DNA from 2 places in the Buttiauxella agrestis genome. Region 2 is predicted to be linked to the other one. Evidence: predicted binding sites of a transcription regulator. Region 2 holds the regulator's gene; the other holds the start of a gene.
The links. Region 2 encodes PurR, which represses purine synthesis genes. Its sites were predicted from a motif close to CANGCAAACGTTTGCNTG; they were not measured.

Region 1 (4,445 bases), 250 kb from region 2:
TACCAGTTCCCGGTTTCAAGATTGCGGAAACGCAATCCGTACTGGCGGCGGGACAGGAAATCTTCCGCCAGCGCCATCACCGTATTGTCAGGTGTAATGCTCATTCCACCCATGGTGTAAAATTCACTGTGGGCGGCGCGGCGATTGCCATCAACCAGCGTACTCCACTCATCCCACTCGGCAGAAACCGCAGACTGGCGCTGATAAATGGCGTATTCATTGCCGGTTTCAAAAATCTGACGATAGCGATAGCCATTTTGCGTATAGGGTGCGGAGACATCTCGCTGCGGGATACGGTCAATCATCTCTTTGAGCAGGCGTTCCTGTAATGCCTGTTGGGTGCTCATCACCTGATGACCGTAATCATTTTCCTGATGAAGATAATCAAGTACCTGCGCATCAGCGCGCTCGTCGTCGCGCAACCAGTAATAGTTATCGATGCGGGTATCACCATGCATGGACAGGGTGTGCGGAATTTTTTTTGCTTTTGGTGGCATGTCATTTTTCTTTTTGAGTTAACACCCTGTAAGGGTGGCAAATTCAGACAGCCTTGCAAGCGTAACGTGGGATTTTGCGGAAAATGCCGGGATTATCCCGGCAGGTTGAGTTTCTGTTGCTTAATATCTTGTTCGATACCTTCGCGTACATCTTGCGGGATTTTTAACGCATCGCCTAAAGCATTCAGATAACTGCGCTCCATAAAGTGGTCGATGTCGATTGCCGCGCAGCTAAGGAAGTAAAGTTCTAATGCTTCTTCTTCGTTATTAACGCCTTGCACCAGCCGCTGAGGATCAAGCGGTTGATCGATAGCCTGTTGAATCAGGTTGCGGCCCTGGCCTTCAATGCCTGCATCACGCAGTTGCTGATCGATAATCTGACGTTCTTTATCGTCTATGTGCCCGTCACTTTTAGCGGCAAAAACCAGCGCCATGACCAGGCGCTGCGTGCGCACATCAACCGGAGATTGTTGCTGCCCGAATTGTGGTTCACCCTGATGGGCTTCACGAACGCGGTCTTTGTATTTATTCCACAACACGCTTCCGGCAACCGCACCACCACCTGCCAGTAAGGCGCTGGTGCCGTATTTAGTCAGTAATTTACGCGATGATTTGCTTGCCAGTAATAAACCCGCCAAACCACCCAGAGCGCCCGGTACCAGTAATTTACTTAGCCCCTGCGAGCCATTTCCCTGAGGATGACCAGAGGATTGATTCTGGCCTGTATGATTTTGTACGGATTGTGTAGCTTGCCCCAGCATTGACTGAAGCTGCTGTAACCAGTTGCTCATAAGAGACACCCTTTATTAGGAACTTAACATCTGAGGTTAAGCGAAAGGCTGTCAAGAAGTGTCTGATAAGGCTAAAGATGAGAAAAGAACCGCGCCGGTAGCCCGACGCGTGCCAACTCAGGCTGCCCTGGTGCGCTTGCGAGGATGTTCAGCCACCTTATCGTCAGGAGCAGCTTCCTCAGAAATTGCTTCGTCGTCAGATGTTTCGTCAGCCGCATCGGTCGTTTCAAGCTCTGGCAATTTGCCGCTTCTCAGCACTGTAGAGAGCACATCTTTATTTTCTGCCATCCACATCGCCAGCACATCACCTTGCCCTTCTTCAAGCGCAACCGGGCTATGTGTGAGCCATTCACCCAGAACTTCAGCAAGATCGAGCATTTTGTCATAGGCGTCTGCATCTTTTTTACTGGCAAAAGACATTTTTTCTTGCCCCTCTCGTACCACAACGTATTTGATTTCAACCGCCATTTTGCAGCTCCGTTTAACTGTTTATTTAAACAGTGTAATGATATTAACCCTGTATCGCAAGCGGGGAAAAAAACTGCGTACGCAAACGTTTTCGTTTATAATCCGCCGGTCTATTTTTCTCCGTTCGGGTATACAGATTATGTCAATGTTGGGAACAGCGCTTCGTCCTTCAGCTACTCGTGTGATGTTGTTAGGATCAGGTGAATTAGGAAAAGAAGTGGCGATTGAGTGTCAGCGTCTGGGGCTGGAAGTGATAGCCGTAGACCGCTACGCCGATGCGCCTGCGATGCATGTCGCGCACCGCAGCCATGTCATTAATATGCTGGATGGTGCAGAGCTTAAAAAGCTGGTCGCCAGTGAAATGCCTGATTACATCGTTCCCGAAATTGAAGCGATTGCCACCGATATGCTGGTTGAGCTTGAGCAGCAAGGCCAGCGTGTGGTGCCTTGCGCCAGAGCCACACAACTGACGATGAACCGCGAAGGTATTCGTCGCCTGGCCGCGGAGGATTTAACTCTTCCCACCTCCAGCTACCGTTTTGCCGATAGCGAAGCGGCGTTCTTACAAGCCGTCGAAGAAATCGGCCTGCCATGCATCGTTAAACCGGTAATGAGCTCTTCCGGCAAAGGGCAAAGTTTTATCCGCACAGCAGATCAGTTAGCCAAAGCCTGGGCCTACGCGCAAGAAGGCGGCCGAGCTGGCAAAGGAAAAGTGATTGTCGAAGGCGTGGTGAATTTTGATTTCGAAATCACTCTGTTGACCATCAGTGCTGTCGATGGGGTGCATTTCTGCGCCCCGGTCGGTCATCGTCAGGAAGATGGCGATTATCGCGAATCCTGGCAGCCACAAAAAATGAGCGACGTTGCTCTGGCTCGTGCTCAGGAAGTCGCTGAGAAAGTCGTGAAAGCGTTGGGTGGCTACGGGCTGTTTGGCGTTGAGTTGTTCGTGTGCGGTGATGAGGTTATTTTCAGCGAAGTCTCCCCTCGCCCACACGATACCGGCATGGTGACGCTGATTTCCCAGGACTTGTCAGAATTTGCCTTGCATGTCCGCGCATTTCTCGGCTTGCCGATTGGTGACATTCGCCAGTATGGCCCGGCGGCATCAGCGGTCATTCTCCCGGAATTAACCAGTGACAACGTGCAGTACGGCAACGTCGGTGCAGCGGTAGGTGCGGGTTTGCAGGTACGCCTGTTTGGTAAACCGGAGATTAACGGCAAGCGTCGGATGGGTGTCGCTTTAGCGACCGGCTCGAGCGTAGAAGATGCGATTGCGCGCGCCATTGCCGCAACCAAAGCCGTAATCGTCAAAGGATAAAAAAAATCCCCGCTCAAATGAGCAGGGATTCAATAACACGAATCATTCGAGTCGTAGGAAGGCGGCAAGAGAAAGAATCCCCGGGAGCATAGATAACTATGTGACCGGGGTGAGTGAACGTAGCCAACGCATCTACGGCTCGAAGGATGACGTGTTATTTCGCGCCTTCGACTGCTTCACGGGCCAGAGTAGTTATGCGATCGTAATCGCCAGCTTCCAACGCGTCAGCCGGAACCAACCAAGAACCACCGATACACAGAACGCTTTTCAGCGCCAGGTAGTCACGGTAGTTAGCCGGTGTGATCCCGCCAGTTGGGCAGAAACGAACCTGAGAGAATGGACCTGCGATAGCTTGCAGTGCTTTGGTGCCGCCATTCGCTTCAGCCGGGAAGAATTTGAATTCTTTCAAGCCGTAGTCCAGGCCCAGCATCAGTTCAGAAACAGTGCTGATACCCGGGATCAATGGAATGGAACCTTCGGTGGCTGCTTTCAGCAATGGCTCAGTCAAGCCAGGGCTGATGGCGAACTGCGCGCCAGCTTCGGTCACTTCTGCCAGTTGCTCTGGGTTCAGAACGGTACCCGCACCAATAATCGCTTCTGGTACTTCTTTAGCGATAGCGCGAATTGCGTCCATTGCACATGGAGTACGCAGAGTCACTTCCAGAACGCGCACGCCGCCAGCAACTAATGCTTTAGCCATCGGTACTGCGTGTTCCAGTTTGTTAATTACGATAACCGGGACAACCGGTCCTGTTTTCAGGATCTGTTCCGCAGTAGTTTTCCAGTTTTTCATCTCAAGCCTCTTCAACCAACTTTATAATTCGTTTCCAGCGCAGCAAGTGCTACATCCGGTCCTTAAAATTTAATGCAGGTCGCGCCCTGTTCCGCGCCAGATAACTGTTCGCGTAACGCGCTAAATAGTTCACGGCCGGTACCAACACGATCCGCGCTGAGATCCGGGTGATATGCAGTGCGTTTTTCAAGCTCGGCATCATCGACCAGCAATGTCAGTTCACCCGTTTGACCGTTGACGCGAATCATATCGCCATCACGGACTTTTGCCAGCAGCCCACCATCATACGCTTCTGGGGTAACATGGATTGCAGAGGGCACCTTACCTGAAGCACCCGACAGCCGTCCATCAGTGACTAACGCTATTTTGAAACAGCGGTCCAATAATACCCCAAGTGGCGGCATAAGTTTATGTAATTCTGGCATGCCGTTCGCTTTTGGCCCTTGATGACGGACAACGACCACGCAATCACGGTCAAGTAGGCCTGCTTCGAAGGCGGGTAATACGTCATGCTGGCTTTCAAAAATCACCGCTGGCGCTTCGATAACCTGGTTTTCTACAGGTACAGCAGACGTTTT
Region 2 (10,731 bases):
CGTTCGGGTAGTGGAAATCATACAGATAGCCGCCTTCGACAGGCACTACCGGCTCGTTGAAAGTGAACCAATGCTTCACGCGGTCGCCGAACAGCTCGAAACAAACGTTCGCAAATTCCGCGTAGGCCGTGACAACGTCACGATTTTCCCAGCCGCCTTGCTGCTGCATAACCATCGGCATATCAAAGTGGAACAGGTTGATAAACGGTTTAATGCCCTGCGCTACCAGTTCGTCGATAACCTGATTGTAGAAGGTGACGGCTTCCTGGTTAACCGCGCCACGGCCTTCAGGAATCAGACGCGCCCAGGAAATTGAGGTGCGGAAGGTGTTGTGATTCAGCTCTTTGAGCAGGGCGATATCTTGCTTCCAGTTTTTGTAGAACGTGGAAGTCTCTGCCGGGCCTACGCCGTTGTGGAAGCGGGTGGGTTGTTCCTTATACCATTGATCCCAGATAGTGGCGGACTTACCAAAAGAGAGGGTTTCGCCTTCGGTTTGCGGCGCTGAACTTGCGCTGCCCCACCAGAAATTTTCAGGAAATACGTATTTCATTACAGTTCCTCTTGTGACGGACGAGCCTGCCAGACCGGCAGGCAAAAGTAGTTGTTTAGTTCACGGTAATCGGGTTTTCACTTTCCTGCGCGCTACGTTCTTCATCCTGTTTGATGAGAGTGCGTTCGTATGCTTTCAGGAATGGGTAATACATCACAGCCGACATGACCATACAAATTAGACACATAATTACGGGACTTACCGCCCAGTTTGCGGCCCAGGAGGCCCCAATCGGCGCAGGTGTTGTCCACGGAGTGAGCGATACCACTTGAGCGACCCAACCTAATTTGGTCGCGATATAGGCAAGTGTTGCGTTAATCATCGGCACGAGCGTAAACGGCAGGAAGAACAGCGGGTTCATGATGATTGGCGTACCGAACAGAATCGGTTCGTTGATGTTAAAGAAGCTCGGAACCACGCCCATTTTACCGATGGTGCGCAGGTGAATGGCACGACTGCGCAGCAATAAGAAGGCCAGCGGGAGCGTTGAACCTACGCCCCCAATCAGTAGGTAGTGATCCCAGAAACCTTGCAGATAGATATGCGGCAGAACATTGCCTGCGGCGAGCGCGGTCTGGTTAGCGGAAAGGTTCGCCATCCAGAACGGGTTCATAATCCCGGTGACGATTAACGCGCCGTGAATACCGGCAAACCACAGGATTTGGCAGATAAACACGGAAATCAGAATCGCAGGCAAGGAGTCTGATGCTGAAACCAGTGGCGCCAACAGGTGCATAATCGCTTCAGGAATAATCATGCCGGTGGTGGACTCGATGAACAGGTTCAGCGGGTGCAGCGTGGCGACAATTACGACCACCGGGATCAGGATTTCAAAGGAACGCGCCACGCCGGTGGGCACTTCTTTTGGCAGGCGAATGGTGATGTTGTGGCGCTTTAAGAACGCATACATTTCACTGGCGTAAATCGCCGTAATCAGCGCGGTAAAGATGCCCTGGCCCGAGAAATACTGCGTCGAAATTTGCCCGTCTTTATAGGGCGCGGCAACCAGCAAAAAGGCCATAAATGCTAACAGACCCGTCATGATAGGGTCGAGCTTGTAATGCTTGCCAAGACTTGCGCCGATACCGACGGAGATAAAGAACGTCATCACGCCCATGCTGAGGTTAAACGGCAGCATGAGTTGTTCACGATAAGTGAGCGAGAAATTCAGCCACGAGCGGGCAAAACTCCAGGTGCTATCAGGCGAGAACGGCGGGAAAATAAACACTAACAAGAACGAACCGATAATCATGAACGGCAGAGCTGAGATAAAACCATCGCGGATAGCGATGACATGGCGCTGAGAACCCATTGCTCCAGCCATGGGGGTGACTTTGTGCTCAATCACATTGACCATTTTTTGGTAGATGCTCATGGCGGTATCCTTGTTATTGTTTCGGGAAGTGCAGTTATTGTGAAACAAAACGGAAACCGGTTTCCAACTGAGAAGCGAATAAATGTTAACGGGATCAAACTCGGGAAGAAAGGAGATATGGAAACGTGAGGAGGGTCACGCTTTGTTAAGAAAATGCTACGGAATTGCAGCGAATAGTGACCCCGGAGATACCGGGGCCATTATTCATTAATGTGGAACACGTAAGCCGTCTTCAATGCCGCGACTAAAGACAATTTGCCATAGCTGAATATCACGGGCGCGGAAGGCTCCGGCACAGGCATTCAGATAATAACTAAACATGCGTTGAAAACGTTCGGAATAGTTATCGGCGATTTCAGGCCAGTGGTGCAGGAAACGCTCATTCCAGGCCATCAATGTTTTATCGTAATCGGCACCAAAGTTATGCCAGTCTTCCATCACGAAATGCCCTTCGCTGGCTTGTGCAATCTGGCGCACCGATGGCAGACACCCATTCGGGAAGATATATTTATCAATCCACGGATCCACGTTGTTATTGGTTTTATTAGAACCAATGGTGTGCAGGAGGAAAATCCCTTCCGGTTTCAGATTACGGTCGGCGACACTAAAATAGGTGGCATAGTTTTTTGGCCCGACATGTTCAAACATACCGACGGAAACAATGCGGTCAAATTGCATATCCAGTTCGCGATAGTCTTGCAGCAAAATAGTCACATCAAGACCCGCACACCGTTCCTGCGCCATTTTTTGTTGTTCGGCAGAGATTGTGACACCGTGCACCGCGACGCCGTAATGTCGGGCCGCATATTGTGCAAGACCGCCCCAGCCGCAACCAATATCCAGCAGCGTCATTCCCGGTTCCAGTTGGAGTTTATCGCAGATCATTTTTAGTTTGGCATTCTGCGCGTCGCCGAGCGTGGTGGCTTCTTTCCAGTAACCACAGGAATATTGCATATGCTCATCAAGCATGCGGCTAAATAAATCATTGCCAAGATCGTAATGTTCTTTGCCAACAATCCAGGCGCGTTTTTTAGATTGCAGATTCATTATCCGGGCCGCGGCAATACGCAGTGTGTCTTTTAAATGGCGGGGAAGTTGATTCTCCAGTCCGGCACGAATGGTGTTATTGAAAAATATATCCAGACGCTCGCAGTCCCACCAACCGTCCATATAGCTTTCACCCAGCCCGAGTGTACCCTCTTGCAGGACGCGTTTAAAAAAATCGGGATGCTTAACCTGTATATCGAAAGGGCGCGGGCCGTTGATTTCCACACCGGCTTTAGCGAGCATTTCGTTAACAATTCGATACCACGGGTTATTTCTTATGCTGACTTCTTCTATACACGATGAACTCATAGCTTCTCCATCACCATTGTGTGAGGAACCTTCAAACAGCGTAGACGCTATTTTGGGCATGTGAGAAATGTCACGGAAAAAACCGTGAGCCTGATATCCGACGTAGAACAGAGAAAGGGGCGAGTGCCCACAAAAAAAGCTCTCAAAACAACAAACGGGAGCACAAAGGCTCCCGTCACGATTTCATTATAATTGTGCTGACAACCGAGCCGCTAATGAGTATAGGCTCGCCTGTTTAGTGATTCAATGAAATATTGTTAGCACGCTAAGTTATTCACTCATATCACTAATGCGCGTCGGATTCAGCAGCTTGCCAGACCTCGACATTTTTACGGCGCTGCATCAGATAACCTAACATTGCCAGCGCAATGGTCACCAGCATCACGCTGGTGGTCGTCAGCAGCGGCGTTGCCACAAGCCAGGACACCATCAAACTTGCCAGGAAGCACAGGCCCAATTGCAGCGTGTTTTGCAGCGCAGCGGCTTTACCCGTGGCCTGCGGGAATGGCAGCAGTGCTGAAGCGACAACGATGGGGTAAATTGCACCGTTGGCGATTGCCATGATACAGAATGGGATCAGCAGCAGCGTCAGGGTCGCGTGACCGCTTATCGAAACCGCCCAGGTGCCGAAAATACTCAGCGTATATAAAGCCAGCAGCCAGGGCAGCATTTGCTTACCGTTCCATTTTTGCAGCGCGCTGCGACAACCGTAACCGCCAATCAGGAAGGCAATGGTTTGTGGCACGTAGCTCAGGCCGATTGCCGCCGGGCTGTAACCCATATCGTTCAGGATGAATGGGGAACCGGTCAACCAGGCAAAGAAGCTTGCGGAACAAGCGGCATAAATCAATACGTTGCCGCTATATACGCGATTGCGCAGCAACGACATAAAGCTGACTTTATTGTCTTCCGTTTGCGGGTGATGCTGAGTGCGTGGCTTCAGGCGCAGCGTTGGGATCATCAGCACCAGGGTGATTCCAAACAGGGTGGCGAAGATCGCCTGCCAGTCGAAGTGCACCAAAATCCAGCTACCGAGCAGCGGTGCCAGTGCCGGAGACAAGCCAACCAGCGGCATAATCGTGGCGAAAATACGATTTGCGCGATTCGCCGGGTAATAATCCGTCACCAGTGCCTGCCAGCTCACCGCCGCAGAACACACACCCACGGCCTGTACAAAGCGCAGGACCAACAGCGCGGTGGCGCTTTCGACCCACAACATGCCGATACAACCGACGGCAAACAGGCTCAACCCGGCCAGTAACACAGGTTTGCGGCCGAAATGGTCAGACAGCGGCCCCCACATTAACTGGGCGAACGCAAATCCGGCGAGGAACAAACTCAGGCTTGCGCTCACCGCGGAAGCATCGGTCTGTAAATCTTGCTGAATAGCCGCGAAAGCTGGCAGATACATGTCTGTGGCGAGGAACCCCAGCACACTTAATCCGGCCAGCCAGATAAGAAATCCTTTTGATGGTTGCATGTTTTTCTCTTGATTTATCTTGCAGGTTGATTGCCGCGAGAGTGTACGGAGTGCAATTACGCTTGTGAAACGCTAATATTTGTCTATTGCGTTCAAAAAATTTGTGAGCAGAAAAATGTGGTCAGAATATTCGCTGGAAGTGATAGATGCGGTGGCGCGCAATGGCAGCTTCAGTGGTGCTGCACAGGAGTTGCACCGCGTTCCGTCTGCCATCAGCTATACGGTACGGCAACTGGAAGAGTGGTTAGCTGTGCCGCTGTTTGAACGCCGTCACCGTGACGTGGAATTAACCCCCGCAGGCGTCTTTTTTTTGAAGGAAGGGCGCTCTGTTATCAAAAAAATGATGACGACACGGCAACAGTGCCAGCAGATCGCAAATGGATGGCGCGGACACCTGGCGATTGCGGTCGATAATATTGTAAAACCGGAGCGCACGCGCCAGCTGGTGTTGGATTTCTACCGTCATTTCCCGGATATCGAGCTGCATATTTTTCAGGAAGTTTTTAACGGCGTGTGGGACGCACTGGCGGATGGGCGCGTTGAAGTTGCGATTGGCGCCACTCAGGCTATTCCTGTCGGTGGGCGTTTTGCCTTCCGGGACATGGGGACACTGAGCTGGCGTTGCGTGGTGGCAGCGAATCATCCCCTGGCGATACAAGGCGGCACATTGAGTGATGACGACTTGCGAGCCTGGCCGTCGCTGGTTCTGGAAGATACTTCGCGTTCTTTACCCAAACGTATTACCTGGCTGCTGGATAACCAGCGGCGCGTAGTGGTACCGGATTGGGAATCGGGTTCCGATTGCCTGAGTGCAGGTTTGTGTATCGGTATGGTGCCATTGCATATCGCCAGACCGTGGGTAGATTCTGGTAAATGGTGCGAGCTGACGTTGGATAACCCATTCCCGGATGCCGCGTGTTGCCTGACGTGGAAGCAAAATGATGCGTCACCCGCGCTAGCCTGGTTACTAGATTATCTGGGAGATAGCGAAACGATGAATCAGGAGTGGTTGCAGGAGCCATTATAAATCGGGCAGTTCGTAGGGTGGATAAGCCGTAGGCGTCATCCACCATTTACGTCAGAACTGTCGGATGACGCTGCTGTACGGCCTACGATATTTTAGCGGCGATAATCGCGGAACGGACCGTCGGCTACGGAGCGGCGTTCAATCAGGCGCGGATGCACTTCAATTGATTGCGACTCTTCGCGTTTGTTGACGATACGGTCCAGCAGCATGTTAAACGCCGTTTCACCCAGCGAATCTTTCGGCTGGTGAATGGTGGTCAGGGCAGGCGAGAAGAAACGCGCATTGCGCACATTGTCGTAACCAATAACGGAGACATCCTGCGGCACACGCAGACCCATCTCATCAGCGGCACAAATCGCGCCCATCGCCATAATATCGCCGCCACAGAATACTGCCGTTGGACGATGAGACTGGCCGAGGATCTGCTGCATCGCGCGGTAGCCAGACTCTGGCTCAAAGTCACCCTGAACAATCCAGTTTTCTGGAATGGCGATACCGGCTTCTTCCAGCGCTTTCATAAAGCCTGCGTGACGACCACCGCCGGTATTACGTTCCATTTGGCCAGGAATGGCACCAATTTCACGGTGGCCGCGTTCAATCAAATAACGCCCGGCCAGATAACCGCCGTGGAACGCGTTATCGACCACTGAGTCGGTGAAGTCTGCGCGAGCTTCGCCCCAGTCCATCACCACCATTGGGATATGGCGGTATTCTTCGAGCATGGTCAGCAGATATTCCGGATACTCAGAACACATCACCAGCAGGCCATCGACGCGCTTTTGCGCCATCATTGATAAATAAGCGCGCTGTTTTTCAAAGTTGTTGTGCGCATTACCCAGAATCAGAGTGTAGCCTTTTTCAAAGCAGCTATTTTCCACGGCTTCGATGATCTCGGCGAAATAGGGGGCTTCGCTGGAAGTGGCAAGCAGACCAATCGTTTTGGTGTGATTAACTTTAAGGCTGCGTGCGACGGCACTGGGTGAATAGTGCAATTCTTTGATTGCCGCCCAGACCGCATTGCGTGTCTCTTCCGCCACAAAACGAGTTTTGTTAATCACATGTGATACGGTTGTAGTGGAAACGTTTGCGCGCTTCGCCACGTCCTTGATTGTCGCCATTAAATTTCACTCCAGGCCATATCGTAAACTCCTGATAACTAATATGTTAAACGTTTGCGTACACTGACTCCTGAGGCAACGTTTGGGTTGCGGGTATGCCGGGATTGCGACATAAAACGGAAGGAGGGCATAGAATTGATGGTACGCAATAAATTAGCGAGGGATTTTGGCCTATCCGGAAGAAAAGTGGAAGAGGGAAAAGCGATATCAGGTTAAAACCAGGAGGATTTTTATCTCTGGTTGTGGGAAAATCAATCTGACACACCGATTGTAAGGTAATTAAAAGGAGTTTAGCGATGAGCACAGATTTGAAATTTTCAATCACCACAACGGTTATTGTTCTGGCACTGATCGTATTTGGCGCGTTAACCGCCGTACTGCACTGATTAAAATGGGCCGCAATCGCGGCCCATATCTTTTAGGTTTTACGCTGCCAGATTCTTCGCAACAAATTCCCAGTTCACCAGCGCCCAGAAATGCTCAAGGTAGCCTGCACGAGCATTACGGTAGTCGATGTAGTAAGCATGTTCCCAAACGTCTACCGTCAACAGCGGTTTTGCCGCAGTGGTCAGCGGGGTGCCCGCGTTAGACGTTGAAACGATAGCTAATGCGCCATCTTCTTGCTTAACCAGCCAGGTCCAACCCGCGCCGAAGTTTTTGATAGCCGCGTCGGTAAACTGCTGTTTGAATTCAGCAAAGCTACCAAAAGATTTATTGATGGCTTCCAGCAGTGCGCCTGTTGGTTCGCCACCTGCGTTTGGCGCCAGACAGTTCCAGTAGAAAGTGTGGTTCCACACCTGTGCTGCGTTGTTGAATACGCCGCCTTCTGAAGTACGAACGATCTCTTCCAGAGTTTTACCTTCAAACGCGGTGCCCTTAACCAGATTGTTCAGGTTAGTGACGTAGGTTTGATGGTGTTTACCGTAATGGTATTCCAGCGTTTCAGCAGAGATGTGCGGGGCTAATGCATCTTTCGCATATGGTAGTGCAGGTAATTCGAACGACATTGCAAACTCCTTATTACCCGTCATTCTTCGGGCCGCATAGTAGGCTCAAATTATTTAGGGTATCTATTGTTAAACAAACACTTTTAGTGCGGGTTTAGGTTAACAAATTGAAAGGAAAAGCAAAAGAGAAACGCACTTGCCCTTTTAAGGGCAAGTGCGAGTTTTACGAAGAGGGATTAGCGAATGGTTTTTGAGGTCATAACGCGTTTGGCACCCACATAGTGGCGCTGCCAGTAATCTTCACTTAACGACGTGATTTGAATATCGCGACCCGTGCGAGGGGACTGGATGAATTTGCCATTTCCGACATACACGCCGACGTGGTCAGCGGTGCCGCGACCACGGGTGCGGAAGAAGACCAGGTCGCCTGTTTCCAGTTCGCCACGGTCTACTGAAGAAGCATCACGCAGGTGGTACATTTCGTTCGCGGTGCGCGGAATGCGGAATTTCACCAGGTCTTTGTAAGCGTAGTAAACCAGACCGCTGCAATCGAAGCCGGTATTTGGCGACGTGCCTCCCCAGCGATACGGTTTGCCAATCTGGCCCATCAATTTATTCATTGCCGTTTTTTGTGCTTTTTGCACGCGGACTTTATGCGCCTGAGCAATAGTCGTTGGATGCTCTGCTTTAACTTTCACACAACGCGTTTTGTAACCTTTGCGAGGTTTACTGCATTTTTCGGTGAAAGTAACAGGCTGGACTTTTGCAAGCTGAGAGGATTTTTTGCGGTCGGTTTTGGCAAGAGTCTTGGTTTTTGTACTGCTGGCGTTTTTAGCGGTTTTACTTTTCGCAGCAGCGGTTTCTTTTTTCTTGCTTGCGGTCTTGGTGGTGGTGCTTTTCTTGCTGGCGGTAGTGGTTTTCTCTTTACTCTTACTGCTCTTTTCTGTGCTCTTCGTTGTGGATTTCACAACGTGCGCCTTTTGCGCGACCACGGGACGAGCGTGTTCAGACGCCTGCGTCAATGGTATATACGGCAAGGTAAATAGCAGAGCACAGAGCGTGATAGATGTTTTTGTTATCCGCGCCACTCGACATTCCCCTGGTTAAAATAAATGCATGATAAATACCATCATGCCCGTGTATGATTTTGCGAAACCCGCCGATTCTAATCCATAAGACGCAATAAAGTTAATAACCTTTTTCGATTCCTCTTCTTGTTTCGTTACCGAACGCAAAAAAAATGACCAAACTAATGGTTGTGAGGCTATTTATTGATCGTGCTTATAGTTATTTCCTGATTTCCCGCTGCGGGAAAAGTGTTATTCTTGATGCATGTTGTCCCTCCATCGCGCAGCACAGAGAAACCCTGTAAAAAATGGTGTTTTCTGGAGAGGGTGTCAATCGCTACAATGGCAGGCTAATGCCAGTACTTGGTTTGAGGAAGCAAGCAATGAGCACTATTGAAAAAATCCAACAACAGATCACCGAGAACCCCATTCTTCTGTATATGAAAGGTTCTCCGAAACTGCCTAGCTGTGGTTTCTCTGCCCAGGCTGTGCAGGCGCTGTCTGCCTGTGGCGAGCGTTTCGCATACGTTGATATTTTACAGAATCCAGACATCCGTGCTGAGCTGCCAAAATACGCAAACTGGCCGACTTTCCCGCAACTGTGGGTTGATGGCGAGCTGGTTGGCGGCTGTGACATCATCATCGAAATGTATCAGCGTGGTGAGTTGCAATCTCTGATTAAAGAGACCGCAGCGAAACACAAATCTGAAGAGCCAGACGCAGAGTAATTATTTGCTCATGTGGTTTGTGCTAATAAAAAAGCGACCGGTTTGGGTCGCTTTTTTTATGCTTAAGATTCAGGTTCGGCCGGGAGTGGAAGAGGCCAGCCACCTAAGCGTTTCCAGCGGTTGACGATTTCGCAAAACAGGTGCGCAGTTTGCTCGGTGTCATACAGAGCAGAGTGCGCCTGGCTGCTGTCAAACGGCATGCCCGCGGCGATGCACGCTTTCGCCAACACCGTTTGACCTAACGCCAGTCCGCTTAGCGCGGCGGTATCAAAGGTGACAAACGGATGGAACGGGTTACGTTTGAGCGACGCGCGTTCTGCCGCCGCCATCATAAAGCTGTGATCGAATGTGGCGTTATGGGCGACCATAATCGCACGGTTGCATCCGCTGTCTTTGATGCCTTTACGCACCATTTTGAAAATCGCATGCAGCGCATCATATTCGCTGACGGCACCACGCAACGGGTTGTGCGGGTCGATACCATTAAAGGCCAGCGCTTCAGGCTGAAGGATTGCACCCTCAAACGGATCGACATGGAAATGCAGGGTTTCATCCGGCGATAACCAGCCGTCTTGATCCATCTTTAAAGTGATGGCTGCGACTTCCAGTAAAGCATCGGTTTTCGCGTTAAAGCCGGCTGTTTCTACATCAATGACTACCGGATAAAAACCACGAAAACGGTCGCACAGGCTATGCAGTTGCGTGTTGTCAGACATCAGGATCTCTTAATACGGGGAAAAAGCAGCGCGCATTATGGCAAATTTTAGGAAGGGTTGCAGTAGCGGGCGCAAAAATGCCCGCTACTCGGGTATTAGTGACCCAGACCTTTGCCAGCGTCTTTACTTTCGATCAGCTCAATTTTGTAGCCGTCGGGATCTTCAACGAAAGCGATAACGGTGGAGCCACCTTTGACCGGACCAGCTTCACGCGTCACATTGCCACCGTTTTGGCGAATACGTTCGCAAGCTTCGGCTGCATTATCAACGCTCAGCGCGATGTGACCGTAAGCATTGCCCAAATCATAGCTTTCGGTGCCCCAGTTATAAGTCAGCTCAATAACCGCTTCTTCAGTTTCCGGACCGT

Region 1: the regulator PurR is predicted to act here: its motif matches at 1,835-1,852, upstream of purT (formate-dependent phosphoribosylglycinamide formyltransferase).

Annotation. Positions count from the first base shown of each region.
Region 1 is NZ_UIGI01000001.1:2,011,301-2,015,745, reverse strand. Features, by position in the region: gene ptrB (oligopeptidase B) at 1-497, opposite strand, end outside; gene DY231_RS09635 (tellurite resistance TerB family protein) at 590-1,288, opposite strand; gene DY231_RS09630 (YebG family protein) at 1,406-1,756, opposite strand; gene purT (formate-dependent phosphoribosylglycinamide formyltransferase) at 1,896-3,074, shown strand; gene DY231_RS09620 (bifunctional 4-hydroxy-2-oxoglutarate aldolase/2-dehydro-3-deoxy-phosphogluconate aldolase) at 3,229-3,867, opposite strand; gene edd (phosphogluconate dehydratase) at 3,930-4,445, opposite strand, start outside.
Region 2 is NZ_UIGI01000001.1:2,255,228-2,265,958, forward strand. Features, by position in the region: gene gmuD (glycoside hydrolase family 1 protein) at 1-550, opposite strand, end outside; gene DY231_RS10890 (PTS sugar transporter subunit IIC) at 606-1,925, opposite strand; gene cfa (cyclopropane fatty acyl phospholipid synthase) at 2,133-3,281, opposite strand; gene punC (purine nucleoside transporter PunC) at 3,568-4,761, opposite strand; gene punR (DNA-binding transcriptional activator PunR) at 4,877-5,788, shown strand; gene purR (HTH-type transcriptional repressor PurR) at 5,881-6,906, opposite strand; gene cydH (cytochrome bd-I oxidase subunit CydH) at 7,203-7,292, shown strand; gene sodB (superoxide dismutase [Fe]) at 7,332-7,913, opposite strand; gene DY231_RS10925 (C40 family peptidase) at 8,090-8,941, opposite strand; gene DY231_RS10930 (Grx4 family monothiol glutaredoxin) at 9,304-9,648, shown strand; gene rnt (ribonuclease T) at 9,711-10,364, opposite strand; gene gloA (lactoylglutathione lyase) at 10,460-10,731, opposite strand, start outside.